3 regions of the Paenisporosarcina sp. P4_E4_2 genome follow, and region 2 is predicted to be linked to each of the others. Evidence: riboswitches for the same ligand, from Rfam matches in the RefSeq annotation. Region 2 holds a riboswitch; each other region holds the start of a gene.

Region 1 (4,848 bases), on a different contig from region 2:
GGTAATCGAGATGTAAACTTCGGGCTTGTCGCAAGAAAGTGAGACCTGCAGGAGCCATTGCATCAGATTTCGACCTTGTTTCATATATCGGACCAATCCCAACATAATCCGCGCCACCTTTGATGGCACCTTCGAGCTCTTGTTGGGTATGCACGGAAACTCCTACGATTTGTCCTGTGAACTTTTCTCTTATATCCGTAAGGGCGATGTCATCCTGCCCTACATGCACCCCATCTGCATGCAATTTTATCGCTAATTCCACATCGTCATTGATAATGAATGGTACCTTGTAAGATTTGCATATTTCCTGACATTGCCGTGCAAACTCTTCCAGTTCATCCCCTTTCAATGCCCCATCACCTTTTTCTCTCAACTGAAACATTGTTACGCCAGCCTCCAACGCATCCTTTAAAACAACCAAGGGATCTTCAACACAATTGGGTGTACCCATTATGAGGTATACTGCCAAATCTTTACGGTTCAATGATGGTCACCTCACAAATTGCTTTTAATTGCTTATAAGCGAAATGGTTGGTCGGTCCATGTCCATGGCCGATACCAAGAGGATTCTCGAGAGCCAGCTGGACAAATTTTTTCGCTTCAATCAAAGCTTCCTTCAAAGGAATTCCTTGTCCCAAAAATGCAGTTAATGCGGCAGAAAACGTACAGCCCGTTCCATGTGTATGCTTGGTGTTGATACGAGGGGTAACCATTTTAAAGCTAGTCCCATCGGCCATAAAGACTGTATCAGTTGCCGTATCTCGTTCTTCTAGATGACCGCCCTTCATGACCACGCAATTGACACCCATTCCTAAAATCGCCTTGGCTGCTTTGTGCATATCTGACTCCGATTGGATTTCCAAACCAGCCAGCACCTCGGCTTCTGGAATATTTGGGGTTAATACTGTTGCAAGAGGCAATAGGTTGGTCCGTAAAGTTTCCACGGCTTGATTCTGCAAAAGGTTTGCGCCTCCTTTGGCAATCATCACAGGATCAACGACAAGCTGTACATTTTTTTCTCGCAAATTATTTGCTACTTCTTCAATGATTTCTGTTGAAAAGAGCATGCCTGTTTTGACTGCTTGGATGGGCATATCCTTAAAGACAACATCTATTTGTTGTGCCACGAAATCGGGTGATGTTGGAAAGATCCCTTCTACACCCAGCGTATTTTGAGCAGTCAGTGCTGTAATCGCGGACGTACCAAATACGCCAAGTTCCTGAAATGTTTTCAAATCGGCTTGTATACCGGCTCCGCCCCCACTATCCGAGCCTGCTATCGTCATGACAATGTTCATTTTCCATCACCTTTGGAAAAGAGATGCAAAGCATTTAGTACTTCAGTCTGGAAAGAGCCAGGAAGTTGTGCCTGAGACGATGCTTGCTCGGATATTTGTTTATAAGCTTGCAGGAGATCGAGTAAGTTGAGGAGGGCCTCTCCATCCAAACTTAAAGCCGCCGTGCAAATTGCACTCAACAAACACCCAGTACCGGTTACCTCTGTCATTCGTTCATGCCCGCCAGTTATCCAAAATTCTTTGTTTCCATCGGTAATATAATCCGAAGCGCCAGTCACAGCTACTATACAATTCCAATCCTTCGCTACTTGCTTGGCAACGTCCGCGATGTCCATGTCGCCTTCTCCACTGTCCACTCCTTTTGACTGCCACGAAACACCAGCGATTGCAGCCAGTTCACCTGCATTACATCTTATTAAATTAAACCGAACTTGTTCCAGCAACTCCTTAACTACCCTTTTGCGAAATGATGTAGCTCCTACGCCTACTGGATCCAAAACAACGGGTGTACCAAGTTCATTCGCTTTTTTACCAGCTAGAAGCATCGCTTCTTGCGTTCGTGTATTGATTGTGCCGATATTAATTAATAGAGCCGAGGAAATGAAAACCATTTCTTCTACTTCTGATATTTCATCCGCCATGACCGGTGACGCACCGATTGCTAGCAACCCATTCGCGGTAAAGTTCGCCACGACATAGTTTGTCATGCAGTGAACGAGAGGCTTTTTTTTACGTATTTGTTCAATAGGCATAGACTTTCACCTCGTTTTCCCAGTTCTCAAGTGTCCAAGGCATTTCCCAGAATTTCCACTCGTAATAGCAGCTCTTAGCAAAATGACTTTTCAGCACATTTCTCTTATTCGGATTTGCCTCTGCATATCGATTCATCATTTGCATTTGATGCTCGATTTTTTCTTTGTAACCTGGTGCACTATACACGGCAATCCAATCTTCATAAACTTTGACACCTGGTTTAGCGTCTTTATACTTCTCCCCGATTTCCTGATAGAGCCATGGACAAGGGAACATGGCGGCAAACGCTTCTGCCACATCCCCGTTATGAGCTGCATTGTACATATGCGATACGTAGTTGTAGGCAGCCGGAGCAGGTTCAAAGTGTGCTTCCATTTCCTCCGTAATACCGAGCTCTTTGAAAACAGTTCGGTGCAACTCAAGCTCGGCTTCATTGATGTAGCGGGCAGATTCTAAAAAGAATGCTATGTCTTCATTCGTTTCTGCCTTCGTAGCGGCAATCGCCAGCACCTTTGTGTAGTGCTTTAAATAATAGGCGTCCTGCATCATGTAATACGCAAATTTCTCAAGTGGCAATGTCCCGTCCACCAGTCCCATTACAAAGGGGTGATCAAAACTGCCTTGCCAATAAAGATCCGTTTCTTTTCGTACTTCTTCACAAAATGTCATTACTAGTCCTCCTTCTTTGGATGGACGCAAGTGCAAAAAACGCCCTTTTGCGTATGACAAAAGAGCGTTTCTGATGAAACATTGCTCCCTACGTCAGTGTTAACTGTCAGGTTCCAAGGGTCAGGTTTTAACCTTCTCAACTAAAAAGTCCCCCCGCAATTAAAATATTGAATTAGAAACAAAAAAGCCCTCCATAATGGAGAGCTACAGTACAAAACAAAAGCGTTAAACCGCTATGTACTTTGCTCCCTACGTTCGTCTTAACGAACAGGTTCAAAGGGTCAGGTTTTAACCTTCTCAACGCCAATGCGTCCCCCCGCAACTATTTTAATTACTTACATACTAGCACACTATCAGGAAATCTCAAGAATCGTGGTGAGTAATTTCAGTTTCCATCATGAATGAAAAAAACCTTCAACTCCTTCAAAGAGCTCATTTCATCATCGTTTACAATTTTTTTCTGAACGAAAAACACCATTTATCATAATCCATTCTGTCTTCATTGAACCTATGAGCATCGGTTCTTTGGATTCCCGATTCCAGTGCTACATATTCGGCACCATTTTCTTTAGCCCACTCATGTATGAACTCCAACAATGTCTCTCCATATCCAAGCGAACGTTTAGAGACGTMAGTAACTAAATCATAAATATAAACGTGGCGGCCGCTATAAAAATTCGTTCTCAAGCTTACGCCTGCCAAAGCTACGATTTGATTTTGAGCAAATAAGGCAAAAAGTCGATATCCGTCTTTTGTCATTTGTCCGAGCAATTCCTGAAAAGACTCCATCGTCAAATCCAATCTTAACTGTTTCATTAATAGAAATGCACGTTCGAATTGTTCTGGTTTGGTTAGTTCTAAGATTTTATGGGTTGAATCATCCATCGTCATTCCTCCGTCAAAATCAGTTTCCGTCACATGTCCCATGTAACACAAAAGTCTTCATCTATTTAACAGCTTCTACTATTTTTAGTTTTTCCTTTAGGGTTTGAACAATCGTATGTATTTGGACGTTCTCCGTGTTGATGTAATCCCCAAAATCATGTTCTTTATATGCTTTCAGGCATTTCGATGTTTGTTGGAAACACCAATTCCCTTCTTCCTCCCCACGTTCCCTAAGTCTATCGAAAATAGTTTCCTGATTTGCTGTTAAACAAAAATGGGTTGTTTGTTCATCTATCTTCTTAAATCCATCAAATATGTAATTAAAATATTCTACTTTCCGAATAGTCATTGGAACAATTAAGTTCACTTTATACTGTACGATTAAGTGCTCAGCTACGGTAACGGTTAATTGTTTCCAAAGCTCCAAATCCTGAAAATCTCCTGTTTTTGCTTCAAGAGCCATAACATCTACTGGGAGAATTTTGCCTAACAAAGTACCTATTTCTTCCGGATCAAAAATCATACTATTTTCTATTTCTTTCTGTAGTTCATTGGAAACAGTGGTCTTTCCCACTCCAAATGCTCCATTTATCATGATAATCATTCGTCCACCAGTCCTTTTCCTTTAGTTTCATCCTTCTACAAGCATTAATTATTGTTACATTTTACCATCATTTCATTGTTGAATTAAATAACGAAAACAAAAAAACACCGCAAATGCGGTGCAATTAGTGAGTGATTATGGGTTGTCATGCTCAATTGGAGTAAGGGCTTTGGTTTCGTCCAGGTAAATGAAAGCGTCGTAGCGACTTCCCATTTTTGAAGGTACATAATTCCCGTAAGCTTCGAACTCAGGATTATAAACCACGCCAATTGCCCGATGACCAATCCATTCATCAAACAGGTGGCGATTGTCATCATCGAAAATTAATAACTTATTAAATTCACCGGCTACATGCATAGCGTATTCCCATGATTTTTTCATAGCTGGTGGCACGACTATCAATTCATATGGGTTTGCCCACTGGTCAGCTGCGATCACTGTTCCCTTATATGTGCCAAACCCGACAGCGAAGACATTTTCTTTTCTGTTCTGCAGGCGGAGAATTTGGCCAACGTTCACCATGCCAGCCGCTTCCATATCCGTTGCGGAAGCATCCCCGATATGGGTATTGTGTTCCCAAATGATGATTTTTGCATTGTTTCCATGATAGTCCATGACTTCGTTTATCACTTCAACCAT
Region 2 (5,595 bases):
GTACCCTGGAAACGTTTTTCCACTTTCGATGTACCCTGCCGATTTTTTCAAAATACCACATATGGTTTTCAGGAAAGTGGATTTTCCACTGCCATTCGGACCTGCAAGGACGGCGATTTCACCTTTTTGCAAACGGAGGGAAACGTCATGTAATAAACGTTTTTCATAAATGTTCACACTGACATTTCTCGCTTCCAACGTTATACCTTCTTGAATAGTCGAAGTACGTGAAGGAAAACGAATTGGAAATCTCGTCGGATGCTTTTCGACATGGAAATCCCCGGATGATGTGACGAGAAGGGCACGGTCGAAAAATGAACCCCACAAATCGAGACGGTGTTCAACCGCCACGATCGTGAATCCATTGGATAATTGCAATGCATCCAACCACTCCACATATTGTTGTGCGGTCAGAGGGTCTAAATGAGCAAGCGGCTCGTCGAGCAACAGCACTTGCGGTTCTATTAACAATGCACAAGCGGTTGCAAGTCGTTGTTTCATTCCTCCGGAAAGCGTTTGAATCATTGCATGCCGGATTTCAGAAAGACCGGTTAGGGTAAGTGTTGATGTGATTCGCTGTTCCATTTCTGCCCGATTGACGTACAGATTTTCTAACGTAAAAGCCATTTCTTGTTCAACTGTAGGCATACAAAATTGTGTATCCGGATCTTGGAAGACGGTAGCGATTCTCCGATTAATTTCCCCAGCGACATAACTACTGGTGTCTTTATTAAAGAGGACAACCGAACCACTTAGCTCTCCGTCACAATTGGCAGGGTACAAACGGTTCATTAAATACAGTAAACTACTTTTCCCGCAGCCACTCGGACCATATAAGACGACACGTTCGCCAGCATCTATCGAAAATGAAATGTTTGTAAAAACTGGCGAGTCATCTTCTGGAAATTGAAACGTGACTCCTCTGAAGTCAATCACTTGTGAGATGCCACTTGGTGATTCATTCGTGAAAGCTTTACCCAATGGACTCACCCTTCAGCTTGTGTTTCTTTGATGTATTGCGAGAAATCGAATATCCACGGAGAGCCCCTGTTGCCAGTAAACCATCGGATACATACTTTCCGCCTAAACCAGCGATGATGGCACCACTCATCACTCGAAGTGTGAACATCAAGAGAAGCAGTGAAGGGTCAAGCGCTGCGTAACCAGATACAAAGAAGCCATAGGCAAAACTGAAGACTGCAGAACCAATCCCCGCTAAACAAAGCACCCACCAGTCATAGCGTTTGTAACCTGTCGCGGCAAAAGCAGCTTCTGCACCAAGCCCCTGGACTAGTCCAGATAAAATCAAACGTGGTCCCACCGCATTACCGATCATCACTTCAATAGTCGCTGCCATGGTTTCAGACAAAAGAGCGGCACCCGGTTTGCGGATGATGTATGCACAAATGATCGACACAATAAACCAAATCCCAAAGATCCACTCGTATGCAATAGGTCCAATCACTCCAGCCCAAATGTTTCCTACTTGAACAAACAGCAAATAAACGACGGCAAAGACAACTGCAAAAACGGATAGCAACACAACTTCTTTCAGTTTCCAGGACTTCAACATATTACGCATCTCCTTTGTGAGAAGGGCTGTTGATGCTCATGTTAACAGTCATGACCAAATGTTTATGTTGTTCCGATCGAGCGTGTGTAAAAGAATCTTCAAGGAATGCAAATACATCGTGAATATCCCCATGAAGTCCACTTGCATAATGCATGGAATCATTGAACACCCCATATTCTTTTGCACGTGCCACTTCCTGATAAATAACCGACATATAATCGGGGTTATTCATCGGATACAGAGCAAATTGTGATGATACATATTGTTTGATTTCGCGAATTTGAGGATGGTTTAACAGAACATCATCTTTTTCCAGATAAACATCGCCTGCAGAATCCCCTGGGCAGCCAATCGAAAAGGTTCCGTTAAAGGCGACATGGGCACCCGTTTTTGCTGCATACAATACGATGGCTCTCGCTGTATCGAATACATGCATTTGCTTCCCACGCATCACCGTACTGACGTCGTCGGTATGCATCCATACATTTGAGGTATCTGCTTCACGCAAAGCCCCTTTAATAATTTCAATAAAATTGTCCGCCATCGGGTGAATCGAAAACCGTAAGCCAACGATTGGACTAATCCCACAACTAAACTCATTCGACATCTCTTTTTCCTCCTTTTTTAGTGCCAGGCACCTATTATTGAACATAAAAAAGCTGCATTCGACTTGGAATGCAGCTGGTTTGCGCAAAAAGAAAAAAAGTTGGGCAAAGGTCACCGCACTTCCTCACGCCAGTATTACCTGGATCGAGTGTTAAGGGATCGGAGCAAATGCTCTCATCTCAGCCAAACTATAGCACCCCTAGTGCAAATTCGTATGCAGTTTTATATATTCAAGAACGGCTTCATTGTAACGCATGAAAAAAGGATTGTAAATAAAGTGAATATCAATACTTGCCAATCAGCAAATTCTGTTCTATATTGTATATAACAAGACTGTTCTACTAAGAATAGAACAAAGGGAGGTCGCATATGTTTATTGAGATTGAACCGGAATCGACCGTACCGATTTACTTGCAATTGGCTCAGCAAATTATTGAAGGGGTAGCAAAGGGGTCTTTGAAACCTGGAGATTCCTTGCCATCTGTACGCTCATTTGCAGCTGATCTCGGCATGAACATGCATACGGTAAATAAAGCTTATCACTACTTGGAAGAGAAGGAATTTATTCAGATTGTACCGAAGAAAGGTGTATTCATTCATGAAAAAGGTGTACGGAAAGCATCAGCTTCCGATCGCCAACGACTGAGTAAAGAATTACGCCCAATCATAGCAGAAGCACTTTGTCTTCAGTTGTCTAAAGAGGACATTGAGTTACTGGTGAAAGAAATTATTTTGGATTTGAAGGAGGTTAAGTAATGTCAGCAATCATTTTTATCGTCCTATTAATGTTCAACATTGCCATTCAAGCCTTTTTACCGAAGTTTCTGAAGGAAAGTGAAGCGTTTGGCGTGTATATCCCGGATACGCACTTAAAAGACCCGCGTCTTATGAAGATGAAAAATCGCTACACACAATTGGTTTTGCTATGTGGTGTGGTTGTTCTAGTCCTATTCATTGGCGGGGTGTTAATCGTCCGTCCACAGGAGCAACAAATTGTATTTTGGGGATTAGCTGCACAAATAGGTGCATTGGTTCTGCCGATGGGGTTATATGCAAAAAATCATATTGCATTAGCTAACTGGAAGAAAGATGAAAAATGGACAGCAGGTCAAGTTGAGCGGAAAGTGGTAGACCTGCAGTTTCGTGAGCAACTGAAACTGTTGCCCAACATGTATTTTATCTTGCCGATGCTTTTGACCGTCAGTCTAAGTGTTTATGGATTAACCCAATATGATTTGATACCTGACCAGCTTCCGACGCACTGGGGTCCGAATGGGGAAGCGGATGCATTTACTGAAAAAAGTTGGCTTTCAGTTAGTTCGTTGCCATTCCTGACACTCGTGCTTCAAGGCATGTTGCTTTTTTTCAATGGGGCCATGAAGCAATCAGGCGCAAAAATTCAGGTAAAAAATAAAAAACGTTCCCGAGAACAACAACTCGCTTTCCGTAAATATACAAGTTGGTTATTGTTTGTCGTGACCATTTCGATGACGTTGTTGATGGGGTACTTACAGCTGACCATTATTTTTCCTGAAACCATGTCAACTTCAGTAACACTTGCTTCCACCATCGCTTTCTTGGTCATTATTTTAGGTTCCGTCCTATTTTACGCTATTAAAGTAGGGCAAAGTGGCACCAGAATAGTCGTATCACACCCGGATGAAAGTCTAGAAGGGGTAATCGATCAAGATGACGATCGATACTGGAAATTCGGAATGTTTTATGTGAATAAGAACGATCCGAGCATAATGGTGGAAAAACGTTTTGGGATTGGCTGGACCATCAATTTCGGTCACAAAACCAGTTGGATTTCCTTACTATTACTAATAGGAAGTATCGTGTTCGTTTTAACATTGCAATAAAGAGGAGTGGGAGAAAATGGAGGAATTACAAGGGGTGCCTTGGGGTATTATCACACCGATATTTATCATTCAATTTATTTTACTGGTAGTTGCACTCATCGATTTAGCAAAAATACATCAAACAAACGGACCTAAATGGGTCTGGGTACTGGTTATTATTTTCATTAGTATTTTTGGACCTATTACATACTTTATTGCAGGGAGAAAACAAGCATGACGACAATCTTAGAAGCTAACCATTTAATGAAAATATACGGCTCAGAGCGAGCTGTAAATGATGTGACTTTTGCGCTGGGAGAAGGCACATCTACGGCATTAATCGGACCAAATGGAGCCGGTAAAACGACGACTTTATCCATGCTTGGTGGGTTATTACAACCAACATCCGGTACCATTTCACTGAATGGGGAAAAACATGCGGACGTAAGAAAACATATTGGTTTCCTGCCTCAATATCCACAATTCTTTTCGTGGCTGACAGCACTGGAATTTACTGAAATGGCGGCGAAATTAAGTGGGATGGACTCACGGTCTGCCAAGCTTGAAGCACAAAAAACACTGGAGTTCGTAGGACTTGGAGACGCACTACGGAAAAAAACGGGCACTTTCTCTGGCGGAATGAAACAACGTCTTGGATTAGCACAGGCCATTGTTCATAAACCAAAGCTCTTATTATTGGATGAACCCGTATCTGCGCTGGATCCCGTTGGAAGACGCGAGATTATGAATCTATTGAAAAGCTTGCAACAAGACATGACCATTTTGTACTCGACACACATTTTAAATGATGCGGAAGAAATGACGGATCAATTGTTGTTTTTACGAAAAGGACAATTGGTCGAACAAGGTTCGATTGGCGATGTGCGTGCAAAATATGATCAACCAAGATACCGCTTGGAATTTGGCCGAGCAGAAGATGCCCTCATTTATTCAGAAAGTGCTCCATGGAAAGTACAAGTAGAAGGCACTTGCGGTACCATTCACATAACTCAAGGTTTGCCGACAATGGCGGAAGTGTTGAAGTCGTTGGCGGAAAGTGGACTGGATGTCCAGAAAGCGGAGCGACAAACAGCGAACTTAGAAGAAATCTTTATGAAGGTGGCGGGGCAGGCATGAGGGAATTAATCGTACTTTTTCAAAAAGAGTGGCGTGAAAATACACGCAACTATAAATTTTTATGGGTACCTCTAGTCTTTATTTTCTTCGGATTGTCCGAGCCGCTGACAAGTTACTATTTGCCGCAAATACTTGACGCGGTAGGGAATATGCCTGAAGGCTCCGTCTTCCCAATGCCGGATTTCACGCCCGCTCAAGTCATCATGGCGACAATGGGGCAATACCAATTCATCGGCATGCTCGTATTAGTATTGGCATTCATGGGTACCATTTCCCGCGAGCGTAAAAATGGAACAGGAACGCTTATTTACGTACGACCGATTTCTTATATAAATTACTTTTTGAGCAAATGGAAAGTTGTAGGCTTCATTGCGCTAGTGAGCGTATGGCTAGGATTGTTGACGAGCTGGTATTACACAGGGTTGTTATTCGGCAAAA
Region 3 (3,495 bases), on a different contig from region 2:
GTCCTTTAATAAACTCACTAATCTGTAAATTTCTATGGCTGTTTTCGACTTCTCTCGGATATGGATGGCATCGATATATGGATGGATCGCCCCAGCTATTTCTGCTAATTGCTCTGGCTTCTGTCTTCCAGTTGATATGACATGTAGTTTTGCATGATCCATACTCTTTATCCCCTTTCGAAAAGCCTAAAGTTGATTGACTTATAAACTAATGTAAATTAAATTAGAAAAACACAGTTTGCACCCACAATGGTGCAGGCTGATGTCTTTTCTTATACTGATATCCAAAATATTTTAATAGCTATCAGTGCTAAAAAACACAGTTTGCACCTACAATGGGGCAAGCTGATGTCTTTTCTTATACTGACATCCGAAAACTTCCACTCTCTTATCAGTGTAGAAAAACCACACTTGCGCTTAGAGTGGTTTGTTGTGATATGCATAAAACATAACTAACATTTCCTCTTCCCTACGCCAGCTACAATTTACTACGTGAAACTTACTACTTCTTTTTGAGCTGGCCATTTTTCTAATGTATGGGCCATTTCCCAAAATGAATATTCGTATTGGCTACTAATGATAAAATGTTCTTTCATCCGTTCGCGGTCCTCAGCAGTTACTGTTTCAGCAAGCTTGTCTAGTCTATTAATTTGTTCCTCGACTTTCGCTCTAAACCATTCACCACCATATGCAGAAATCCATTCTTGGTAAATCGGTTCTTCAGGAGTACACGACTGAAGTCTCTCGCCTATTTCAAAATAAAGCCAATAACAAGGTAATATGGCTGCGATAATATCGCCTAAATGTCCGTGATATGCTGCACGATACAAATGGGATGTGTAAGCATACGCAGTAGGCGAAGGCTTGAAATTTGCTTGTTCTTCTTCTGTTATTCCTAGTCGACGCGAAAAATTCTTATGCAGCGATAATTCCGCTTCATAGGTGGCTTGTGCATGAGCTGCCATTTTACTCGTTGTTTCAAAATCATTAGCTCTTGCTGCACCCAAAGCTTGAACCTTTGCAAAGTGGGACAAGTAATATGCATCCTGCATAACGTAATAACGGAAACACTCTAAAGACAATGTCCCATCCCCAATTCCTGTAACGAACGGATGATGAAAGCTTGCTTCCCAAATGTGATCTGATTCTTCTCTTAAAAGCTTTGAAAATGTCATAAAACAACCTCCAAAAAAGTTTTTCTCAACTGAATCGAATCACTTCCGCCAAATTTAGGGCAAATAAAAAACCACTCTCTTAACAAACATAAGAAAGTGGTTGTATTGGAAAAATAGTAAAAAAACATACTGCTCCGCAACTCCACTTCCCTACGCTGGTATAAACCAGATCAGGTTCTAAGGGTCTTAAAGCATTACTTTAATCTCAACCTTTATTTAATGAATAAATGATTTCCATTTATCAATTGCAAGGTCCCCCTAGTGGAAGATGTTACTATTCAGTTGTACATGAACATCATAACACGAATTAATTACTTATCAATCCAAAGATAAATGTAATGCATTTTTCTGGTAAACATGATAGCCAGTTGTTGAGTATACATGCACAAGTCACCACAGTAACGATCCAGATAAATCCCTCTGTATCCCGAAAAGAAAAAGTATTCGACAGTCGTTTTACGATGTAATCTTCAGTTCATATTCCGTTCACTTAACACGAATATACTCTAGTTATCATAAAAAAACGGAGGCGTAAAAGATGAATATTGCATGGAAAGAAATTAGGAAGAGTAAAGCAAAATTTATCATTTTAGGATCAATTATATTTCTTGTTAGTTTTTTAACGTTTATCATTTCTGGATTATCGAATGGTTTATCTCAAGATAATGCGGCTTTAATAAAAGATCTGCCGAATGGTCAATTTTATATGAATGAAGAAGCAAATGAAACCTATAATCTTTCGAAAATAGATGAAAAATTACAAGACAAAGCAATAAATAACCAGAAGGATGCAGCGGCACTTTCAATTCAGATGGGCTTTGTGAACGATGCAGACGACAAACAACATAGCGTTGCCTTTGTTACTTCAACTGATTCGAAGTTARTTGAAAAAGTTGGAGAAGGAGAAATCATATTAGATCGTTCATTAGAAGAAGACGGCATAAATGTCGGGGATACCATAACAAACAATCAGTTTAGCGGTGAGTTTAAAGTAAAAGGCTTTGTCGATCAAAAGAAATATAGCCACGCACCTGTTGCTTATATCAATATGGAAAACTACAAAGAAATCTACGGTGTGGAAGATATGCAATTGGTATTTGTACCTGGAAATGATAAGGAACAAGCAATTGACGGATTACAATCATTTTCAAATAAAGAATTTCTCAATACGATTCCAAGTTATAGCGCAGAACAGATGTCGCTCAATATGATTGTATGGTTTTTAGTCGTCATCAGCGGGATGTTGTTCGCGATATTCTTCTACATGATGAACGTTCAAAAAATTGGATTATACGGGATTTTGAAAGCGCTTGGGGTTAAAACAAGTCAATTATTTGGGATGATGTGGTCGCAGATGCTATTTATTACCGCAATTGCACTAACATTGTCAGTTGCATTGAGCCAAGCTTTCACAATGATTGCACCTGAAGGAATGCCTTTTAGTTTAACCATTCAAACAACGGTTCAATTATCACTCATATTCGTGTTCATCGGATTTATTGGCGCTACGCTATCGGGTATCCAAATTAAAAAAGTCGAGCCACTACAAGCGATTCAACAAGGAGAGGTTTAATATGACTGTATTCACAATTGATGATGTCAAAAAAACGTTTAAAAACGGGGAAGTAGAAGAGCAAGTATTAAAAGGAATCAATCTTTCTCTTCAACAAGGGGAAATAACAGCTTTAGTAGGAGCATCTGGTTCTGGGAAAAGTACGATACTTACAATAGCCGCCGGTCTTCAACGCGCAACGCATGGTCAGGTTCTATTCGATGGGAAAGATTTGTCTAAGATGAGTCAGGAGCAAATTCGAAAAATCCGGGCAAGTGAGTTCGGATTTGTCTTTCAATCCTCTCATCTTGTTCCTTTTCTCACTGTAGAAGAACAACTTATGCTGATGCTCGACGTTTCGGAAACAAAGATGAAAAAAAAGAAACAAAAAGAGGAAGTTGCACAAATACTTAAATTGGTTGATATGGAACACCGTAAGGATTCCTACCCTGCTTCATTGTCAGGTGGGGAAAAACAACGGGTGGCAATTGCACGCGCAATCATCCACAAACCTAAAATGCTTTTTGCGGATGAGCCCACTGCGAGTTTAGATTCGAAAAGATCGAAAGATGTGATGACGTTAATCAGAGAATTAACTAAAACGTTGAATATTACCACGTTAATGGTGACTCACGATGAAGAAATGCTTTCATATGCAGACCACATTATCTCAATGAAAGACGGCTTAATTCTTTGAAATCCACTTCTGCTTTTCAAGCTATGTTGAATCAATGAATCAATTAAAAGGAAAAAGGGTATCCCATAAGC

The links. Region 2 has a riboswitch for thiamine pyrophosphate ahead of AC1DSB_RS03050 (YkoF family thiamine/hydroxymethylpyrimidine-binding protein). Riboswitches for the same ligand answer to the same signal wherever they lie in the genome.
Region 1: linked by a shared signal. The riboswitch ahead of tenA (thiaminase II) and the one ahead of AC1DSB_RS03050 (YkoF family thiamine/hydroxymethylpyrimidine-binding protein) in region 2 are both predicted to bind thiamine pyrophosphate.
Region 3: linked by a shared signal. The riboswitch ahead of tenA (thiaminase II) and the one ahead of AC1DSB_RS03050 (YkoF family thiamine/hydroxymethylpyrimidine-binding protein) in region 2 are both predicted to bind thiamine pyrophosphate.

What each region holds. Positions count from the first base shown of each region.
Region 1 covers NZ_JBFUJC010000003.1:18,316-23,163, reverse strand. Annotated here, with positions in the region: gene thiE (thiamine phosphate synthase) at 1-484, opposite strand, end outside; gene thiD (bifunctional hydroxymethylpyrimidine kinase/phosphomethylpyrimidine kinase) at 474-1,298, opposite strand; gene thiM (hydroxyethylthiazole kinase) at 1,295-2,050, opposite strand; gene tenA (thiaminase II) at 2,040-2,720, opposite strand; TPP riboswitch at 2,789-2,885, opposite strand; TPP riboswitch at 2,950-3,048, opposite strand; gene AC1DSB_RS01495 (GNAT family N-acetyltransferase) at 3,168-3,605, opposite strand; gene AC1DSB_RS01490 (AAA family ATPase) at 3,667-4,200, opposite strand; gene AC1DSB_RS01485 (erythromycin esterase family protein) at 4,345-4,848, opposite strand, start outside.
Region 2 covers NZ_JBFUJC010000014.1:14,418-20,012, forward strand. Annotated here, with positions in the region: gene AC1DSB_RS03040 (ABC transporter ATP-binding protein) at 1-981, opposite strand, end outside; gene AC1DSB_RS03045 (ECF transporter S component) at 974-1,573, opposite strand; gene AC1DSB_RS03050 (YkoF family thiamine/hydroxymethylpyrimidine-binding protein) at 1,575-2,180, opposite strand; TPP riboswitch at 2,284-2,390, opposite strand; gene AC1DSB_RS03055 (GntR family transcriptional regulator) at 2,549-2,935, shown strand; gene AC1DSB_RS03060 (DUF1648 domain-containing protein) at 2,935-4,041, shown strand; gene AC1DSB_RS03065 (PLD nuclease N-terminal domain-containing protein) at 4,058-4,258, shown strand; gene AC1DSB_RS03070 (ABC transporter ATP-binding protein) at 4,255-5,157, shown strand; gene AC1DSB_RS03075 (ABC transporter permease) at 5,154-5,595, shown strand, end outside.
Region 3 covers NZ_JBFUJC010000175.1:1,951-5,445, forward strand. Annotated here, with positions in the region: gene tenI (thiazole tautomerase TenI) at 1-162, opposite strand, end outside; gene tenA (thiaminase II) at 489-1,175, opposite strand; TPP riboswitch at 1,306-1,445, opposite strand; gene AC1DSB_RS12395 (ABC transporter permease) at 1,714-2,748, shown strand; gene AC1DSB_RS12400 (ABC transporter ATP-binding protein) at 2,750-3,424, shown strand.